One region of the Exiguobacterium sp. BRG2 genome, then DNA from elsewhere that is predicted to be linked to it. Evidence: predicted binding sites of a transcription regulator. Region 1 holds the regulator's gene; the other holds the start of a gene.
What was found. The regulator LexA, encoded in region 1, represses DNA repair genes until DNA is damaged. The targets are predictions, from matches to a motif close to CGAACATATGTTCG.

Region 1 (3,422 bases):
ATGACAGCAAGAATTGAACCCCAGATTTCGTTTGCATCATGCTCGACCCAGCCTGGTTGTGGGAAGTATTGCTTGAATTCCCGTTGTGCCGAGTTGACGATTTTCCCGTCGTGATCGAAGATGATCGCACGTGAGCTTGTCGTACCTTGGTCGAGTGCTAGGATATACTTGTTTTCCATTTCGAAATCCCCCTTGAGCGGTATGTGTTAGTGAGACGTGATCTTAGTAGATCAATTGATAGATGAACACGGCAAGCGCTCCACCGATGATTGGACCGACGACTGGAATCCATGAGTAGCCCCAGTCAGATGAACCTTTATTCGGAATCGGTAGGATAGCGTGTGCGATACGCGGTCCAAGGTCACGGGCCGGGTTGATGGCATATCCTGTTGTACCACCAAGTGATAGACCGATGACGACGACGAGTAAACCGACGATAAGTGGTTTTAAGCCGTCACCGAATGTCGTTAAACCGAGCGCCAAGATACCGAAGACGAGAACGAATGTCCCGATGATTTCAGAAATCAAGTTCGACGGCGTATGGCGAATCGCTGGACCTGTTGCGAACACACCGAGTTTTGCAGCTTGATCATCAGTCGCTTCAAAATGTTTCATGTAATGAAGCCAAACGAGAATGGCGCCGATGAAAGCTCCGACAAGTTGTCCGGCAATATAGACAGGAACGTCTGCCCACGGTAAATCAGAGTTTAAAGCAAGTGCAATTGTTAAAGCAGGGTTCAAGTGCGCTCCACTCTCAGCAGCGACGAATGCTCCTGTCATGACGGCAAGACCCCAAGCGAACGTGATGACAATCCATCCGCTGTTTTCGGACTTCGTCTTTCTCAAGACGACACCGGCGACGACACCATCCCCGAGCAGAATGAGGATCATCGTACCGATCATTTCTAGTACAAAGTTATTCATGCAAAAACCCTCCCTTTGGATTAAAGCAAATAATGGTCTTTCTACTTTAAATTACTCCGATTTGATAACGTTTTCAATACATATAATTGAAATATAGGAATGGAAATTTTTTATTTTAATGTTTAAAGATACGAAAAATTGGATAAGAAAACACCTCGTCTTGCCTGCAAGCAAGCAAAAGAGGTGTTAACGACGACGCTTTTTTCTTTTTTTAGGTCGAAACCAACTACTGGAATAATCTAGTAGGATATGAATTGTACTCGCCACCATGATACCAATGACAAAAGCGGGTAGGGAAGCGAACCAGGAATCAATGGTCTCTGACGCGATGACTTGAAAATACAAGCTGAGAAATAATAAGGGAATCACAAGTGCAGCACTATAAAGGAGTCGGATGACATCCCCAATGATCAATCCGTGTGACCAGATCGAGCGGTGGGGCATGATCTTCACATAAGGCATCCACAGGACTCGAAATGGTCCAAAGCGATAATACGGTTCTGACTTTAAATCGAGGTCAGGTGACAACCAAAGCGTACCGACAGCGATTCCGATGGCAGTCGGTAACCAATCCGTTTGTTGCGTTGCGACCGAATACGCAACGTAACCCGTCAGTGCGACGGTATTGACGGTATCATGTACGTTTCCTGAGGGCATGAAAAAAGACCAGTCGTAACTGGTCCCTCCGTCAATGAATCGTCCGATACACGCCGATTACCTTACCAAGAATGGAGACATTATCGAAATACATCGGATCCATCGAGTCATTTTCTGGTTGTAGACGTACCTGTTGATCTTCTAAGAAGAACCGTTTCACCGTCGCTTCGCTATCTTCGGTCATAGCTACGACGATTTCTCCGTTTTCTGCTGTGTTTTGTTGGCGTACGATGACACGATCGCCGTCAAGAATACCTGCGTTAATCATTGATTCCCCATCGATCGTCAACATGAAGACCGTTTCGTTTCCTACATAATGTGCAGGAAGCGGGAATTGTTCTTCGATGTTTTCAATCGCTGTAATCGGAAGACCAGCTGTGACTTTCCCGATGACGGGAACATGAACGATGGCTTCCGTGATTTCTTCAGGCTTATCAAGCAATATCTCAATCGCACGTGGTTTCGTCGGGTCACGGCGAATCATTCCCCGTTTCTCGAGTCGATCCAAATGACCGTGTACCGTCGAGCTAGACGCGAGTCCGACTGCTTCTCCGATTTCACGAACTGATGGGGGATACCCCTTCAGTTTCACTTCAGAGACGATGTAGTCGAGAATCTCTTGTTGACGCTTAGACATTTTCCGCATACGAATTGCCACCTCTTTCTGGATTGAATTTTGAAATGTAAGAATATATGTTTCTAAATTCACTATAACATAGAACAAATGAGCGTACAAACAATTGTTCGACATTTTGTGTTGACCGAACACGGGTTCTGTGTTTATTATGAGTTATGCGAACAATTGTTCCGCGAACGTTTATTCTAACTCATTCATTTCATATTTGGAGGGATTCATGATGATTCATACGATTCGTACTCATGCTTTTTCTATTCTCTTCTATGCATTAAGTATTGCCTTCGTGATCTTTTTACTCACACCACGCCCAGATGAAAAAGTAGCGCAATTGATGACGGCTTCCGTTACGGTCGATGAGAACGCTACAGTCGAACAAATTGCTGAAGTCTACAATGACGGTTCGATGTCAGATGAGGAATACGTCAACTGGTTGATCAAAAATAATGATGTTGAGACAAAACATGTCATCTCAAAAAGCAAAATCGTTGTACCAATCGCACAGCAATGACAAAATGGAAAAGTTGTGAAAGAACGAACAGGGATGTGAGGTACGATGAAGGTCGTGATTTATTGTCGAGTATCGACCGAAAAAGAAGCACAAGATAGTTCGATTGAACGCCAACGGATGGAGCTTTCGAAGGTTGCTTCTCAAAAGGGATTTGATGTCGTGGACATCGTCTCTGAAAAAGAGAGTGGATATGATGTTGATCGGGAAGGGATGCTAACAGTTCTTGATTATGTGACACGCGATACGGTAGATGCGGTCCTGGTGACAGATGATACACGGATTGGTCGAGGGAATGCAAAAATCGCTATTTTGCATACATTCAAAAAACATGGGGTCCGCTTGATGACGCTTGATTCAGATGGAGAATATCAACTTGCGGATGCAGAAGCGATGGTCCTTGAGATCGTCTCACTCGTGGAAGAATACCAACGGAAACTGCATAATGCAAAAATCGCCCGTGGCATGCGGCGAGCAGTCGAACAAGGTTTTCGCCCGGAACGAAATCTCAATCGTCAAGGAGAGAACGCAGGACGTAGTCGAAAAGACGTACCGATCGAAGAAATTGTACGTCTTCGAGAACTCGGATTGACGTTTTCTGATATCGCCATCACCTTGCGGGGGATGGGGCATGATATTTCAAAAGCAACGGTCAATCGTCGATATCTTGAATACCGCGAACTGACACCTAGCCCGGAA
Region 2 (3,422 bases), on a different contig from region 1:
AATGACTTAACGACGGAGATGCAACAAGCCAGTCAGGAACTTGAATCCGTCCAGCCTCACTTTTCCTCGCGCTTATCCGCGATGGATCAATCGGTCCAAGCCGTCGATGAAGTCGCCGGTTCTTTACTTGCGCAATCGACGCAGATGGATCAGACGATCGTCGCTTCGACACGTTTGACTGCCCAAGGACACGATGCGTTAAGCGAAATGCAAACGACACTTCTGAACAGTCAACATGCCGTAACCCGTTTTCAACAGACTGTTCAGATAAATCACACGACACTTGAGACATTACAAGAGGAAAGCCACTTGCTGAAGGAACAATCCGCGACGACAGAGCAAATCTTGCAACAGACCTCACACCTACAGCAGCAGATGGAGACCTCAATTTCCCACATCCAGCGTGTCGCTGAAGAGACGCGCCGCCTATCGCTAAATGCGCTGATCGAGGCAACTCGTGCTGGCGAAGCCGGTCGTGGCTTCACGGTCGTGGCCAAGGAAGTCGAAAGACTAGCGATCGATATCCGGACGAGTACGGACCACATCCGTCAGGTCAATCAGACGTGGACGACAGGGCTCAATCAAGTCGAACAAGCGCTCTCGCAGATGACGGAACGGTTTCTCTCGACGTCACAACAGCTTGAGACGGCAACGGAGCACTTGCAACAGATGCTGACTGAAGCGACGACGATCGAGACAACACTAGGGACCGTTGAACACCAACGTCAAATCGTCGCAGAAGTCCAGTCGAATATGCAACAGCATCTACAATCTGTCCAAAAGTTGATGTCAGAGCTCTCGTCCTATAGCCAAGTGCTCGGGGATCAAATGCAACACCACGTCATTCAGCAAACGGAATTGAAGACACATAGCGCGGTACTCGAGTCACGGATCAGTTCGTTGCAACAGACCGTTCGCTCGAGCGAATCGTCGTCTTAACAAAAAGAGCGCCTGCCATTCCTGGCAAGCGCTCTTTTCCTCTGTTCTCAGCCGATATAACGTGCTTCCTTTTTATCGATGATATTGCGAATCCGGTTCTCAGTCACCTGATACTGCTCCGCCAGTTGACGAATCGTCTTCCCTTTTTCATATTGGGCGCGAATCGCTCGAATCTGGAATGATGACAGTGTCACATGTTGTTCTAATAAGAGTTCAAACTCACCAAGTAGTTCGGTATACTGCTGATCAAATGAAGGCAACACGTCTAAGTTCGACAACTGATCGTCAGCTCGTTTACCGTTGCGTCGGACGAGTCGCACTTCCGTAACGTCGACCGTCAGAAAAGCTTGCGCAACGAGTAGACCGACCTGCACTCGTTCTCCTCGCCCCCGTTGATAGAGCGTGACTTTCCGATATCCTTCCCGATTGAGCCGCGGTCGGAGCAAGACACCTTTTCGGCGTTGTCGGACGCTGTGACACGTCACGATTGTCCGATCAAGCGACCTTACGCGACCAAGTGACGAGACTTCATATATACCTACATAGCCGATGACGGCCTTCCATTGCTCTTGCATAGTTGTCCTCCTTCAGACAAGGACACGACGGGACTTCATACCTGAATTATATCAAATTACGAACAAGCGTTCTAGTGATGTCACTCATCGGAATGTGCTATTCTTAGCAGAAAAAGGAAATGAGGTTCGTCCATGAAATTTGTCTTGTTACTTGGTCCCCAAGCGGTCGGAAAGATGACGATTGGTCAGGAAATCGAACGGTTGACGGAGATGAAAGTCTTCCATAACCACCAGACGATCGACTTGTTATTGCCTTATTTTGATTTCTCTGAACCCGCCCATCACCGCTTAAAAGATACGATTCGGCGCGAGATGTTCAAGGAAATGGCGAACAGTTCGCTTGAAGGTGTCCTGTTTACATTCCTCTGTTTATTCGGCGTCGAAGGTGGTGGTCTCGAGTTCATCGAAGAAACGGTTGAGTTGTTCGAACAAGCAGGTGCTGACGTCTATATCGTTGAACTGGATGCGCCGTTCGCGATCCGTCTGCACCGGAACACGACCGAAAACCGATTGACGCACAAAGTGACGAAGCGCGACCTCGCTGCTTCTGAACAAGACTTACGCGAGACGGCAGACGGATACCGGACACGCTCGCTGCCAGGCGAATTGCCGGACGTCAATTATCTCTTTCTTGATACGGAACAGTTAAGTGCGCGTGAAAGCGCTGAAGCGATTTGCGACCATTTCAACTGGTCGAAAATAACGGTCTAATCACAAATAAGCCCCGTCCTGCTCAGCAGACGGGGCTTTAATGATGAAGTTCACGTGCATATCGATTCGCCTGCAACTGAAATCCATTCCGACGCCAGACCGTTTCACTGCCCGCTTCACTATAGACACGCGTCAATAATAACGTCCGCGCGAGATATGACAAAATCGACGTCAAGGCTTCCGTAATGTACCCGTGCTGATCGTCCTCATCAGTCGTCGTGTAACGTAAGATTCCGATGGATGCATTCCAAGTGAAGATAATCGTTCCGACGATCGTTTTCTCACGTATCGCATGCAACGTCCACTTACAACCCGATTCTTCATCCGTTGCTTCGACAAATAATCGTGACGTTTTAAAATCCGGATGCCGTCCTTGCATTCAGCTCTCCTCCTCGACCTCAAACGTTGCTGCCGCGTAAGCCTCTCCATTAATCAAAATCGTCAATGTGTGTGTACCAGGATAATGGACACGCGTCGTCATGTTCCGAAACGATTGGCGTCGTTCGACTTGTAAGACACCTTTGACTTCCCGCTCCCGCAGTTGAAACACCTTTCGACTCGTTCCGCGTTTTTTGACGTAATCGATCGCGTACTCCAAGCGTAGGCGTTGTGGAACAGAACTCGTCACGGTGAATGAGAAATCGAGCTCTCCGCCAATCGTAACCGGCGAGACGACTAAATTTGTAATCTCGACCTCTCCTTGCGTAACGTGTCCGAACAACTGCAGGACTTCTGGATTTCCACGTTTGAGTAACGTCCGGGAGGCGTGGCGTAAAATCCAATCCGTGTTCGGATCTGTTCTTAAGTGACGTTCGATCCGCTCAATCAGATATTCCGGATGCGTCTTTGAAATATCGTTCAAGTGATTAGCGACACTTTTTCGGACGTAGAGTGACGGATCCTGTAGTAACGCGTCAAGAATTGGTAATGACGGTCGCGGATCAGCAATCAGACTCGGAATCGCTTGTCCCCATGGCAGACGCGGTCGTGTCCCTTCCGACGCTAAGCGCCGGACATGTTCATCGTCTGATGTTGCCCATATGAGTGCTTGCTCGAGATAACGCTCTTGATCAGCGAGTAGAAAACGCCGGACAGCGAACTCAGACGTCGAATATGGCGTCAATTTAGCGAGTGTCTCTAACGCAAGCTTCCAGTCAACGAGTGTTGCTGTCCGCTCGACATACTCGGGAAAAACAA

Region 2: a site for LexA is predicted at 1,574-1,587, ahead of Q9R23_RS13670 (NUMOD4 domain-containing protein). Genes of this name have one in related genera too.

What each region holds. Positions count from the first base shown of each region.
Region 1 covers NZ_JAUZUW010000001.1:437,512-440,933, forward strand. The annotation lists gene glpK (glycerol kinase GlpK) at 1-179, opposite strand, end outside; gene Q9R23_RS02225 (MIP/aquaporin family protein) at 223-924, opposite strand; gene Q9R23_RS02230 (metal-binding protein) at 1,111-1,581, opposite strand; gene lexA (transcriptional repressor LexA) at 1,613-2,227, opposite strand; gene yneA (cell division suppressor protein YneA) at 2,439-2,726, shown strand; gene Q9R23_RS02245 (YneB family resolvase-like protein) at 2,772-3,422, shown strand, end outside.
Region 2 covers NZ_JAUZUW010000011.1:108,770-112,191, forward strand. The annotation lists gene Q9R23_RS13665 (methyl-accepting chemotaxis protein) at 1-939, shown strand, start outside; gene Q9R23_RS13670 (NUMOD4 domain-containing protein) at 987-1,514, opposite strand; gene Q9R23_RS13675 (AAA family ATPase) at 1,647-2,225, shown strand; gene Q9R23_RS13680 (GNAT family N-acetyltransferase) at 2,263-2,604, opposite strand; gene Q9R23_RS13685 (DNA alkylation repair protein) at 2,605-3,422, opposite strand, start outside.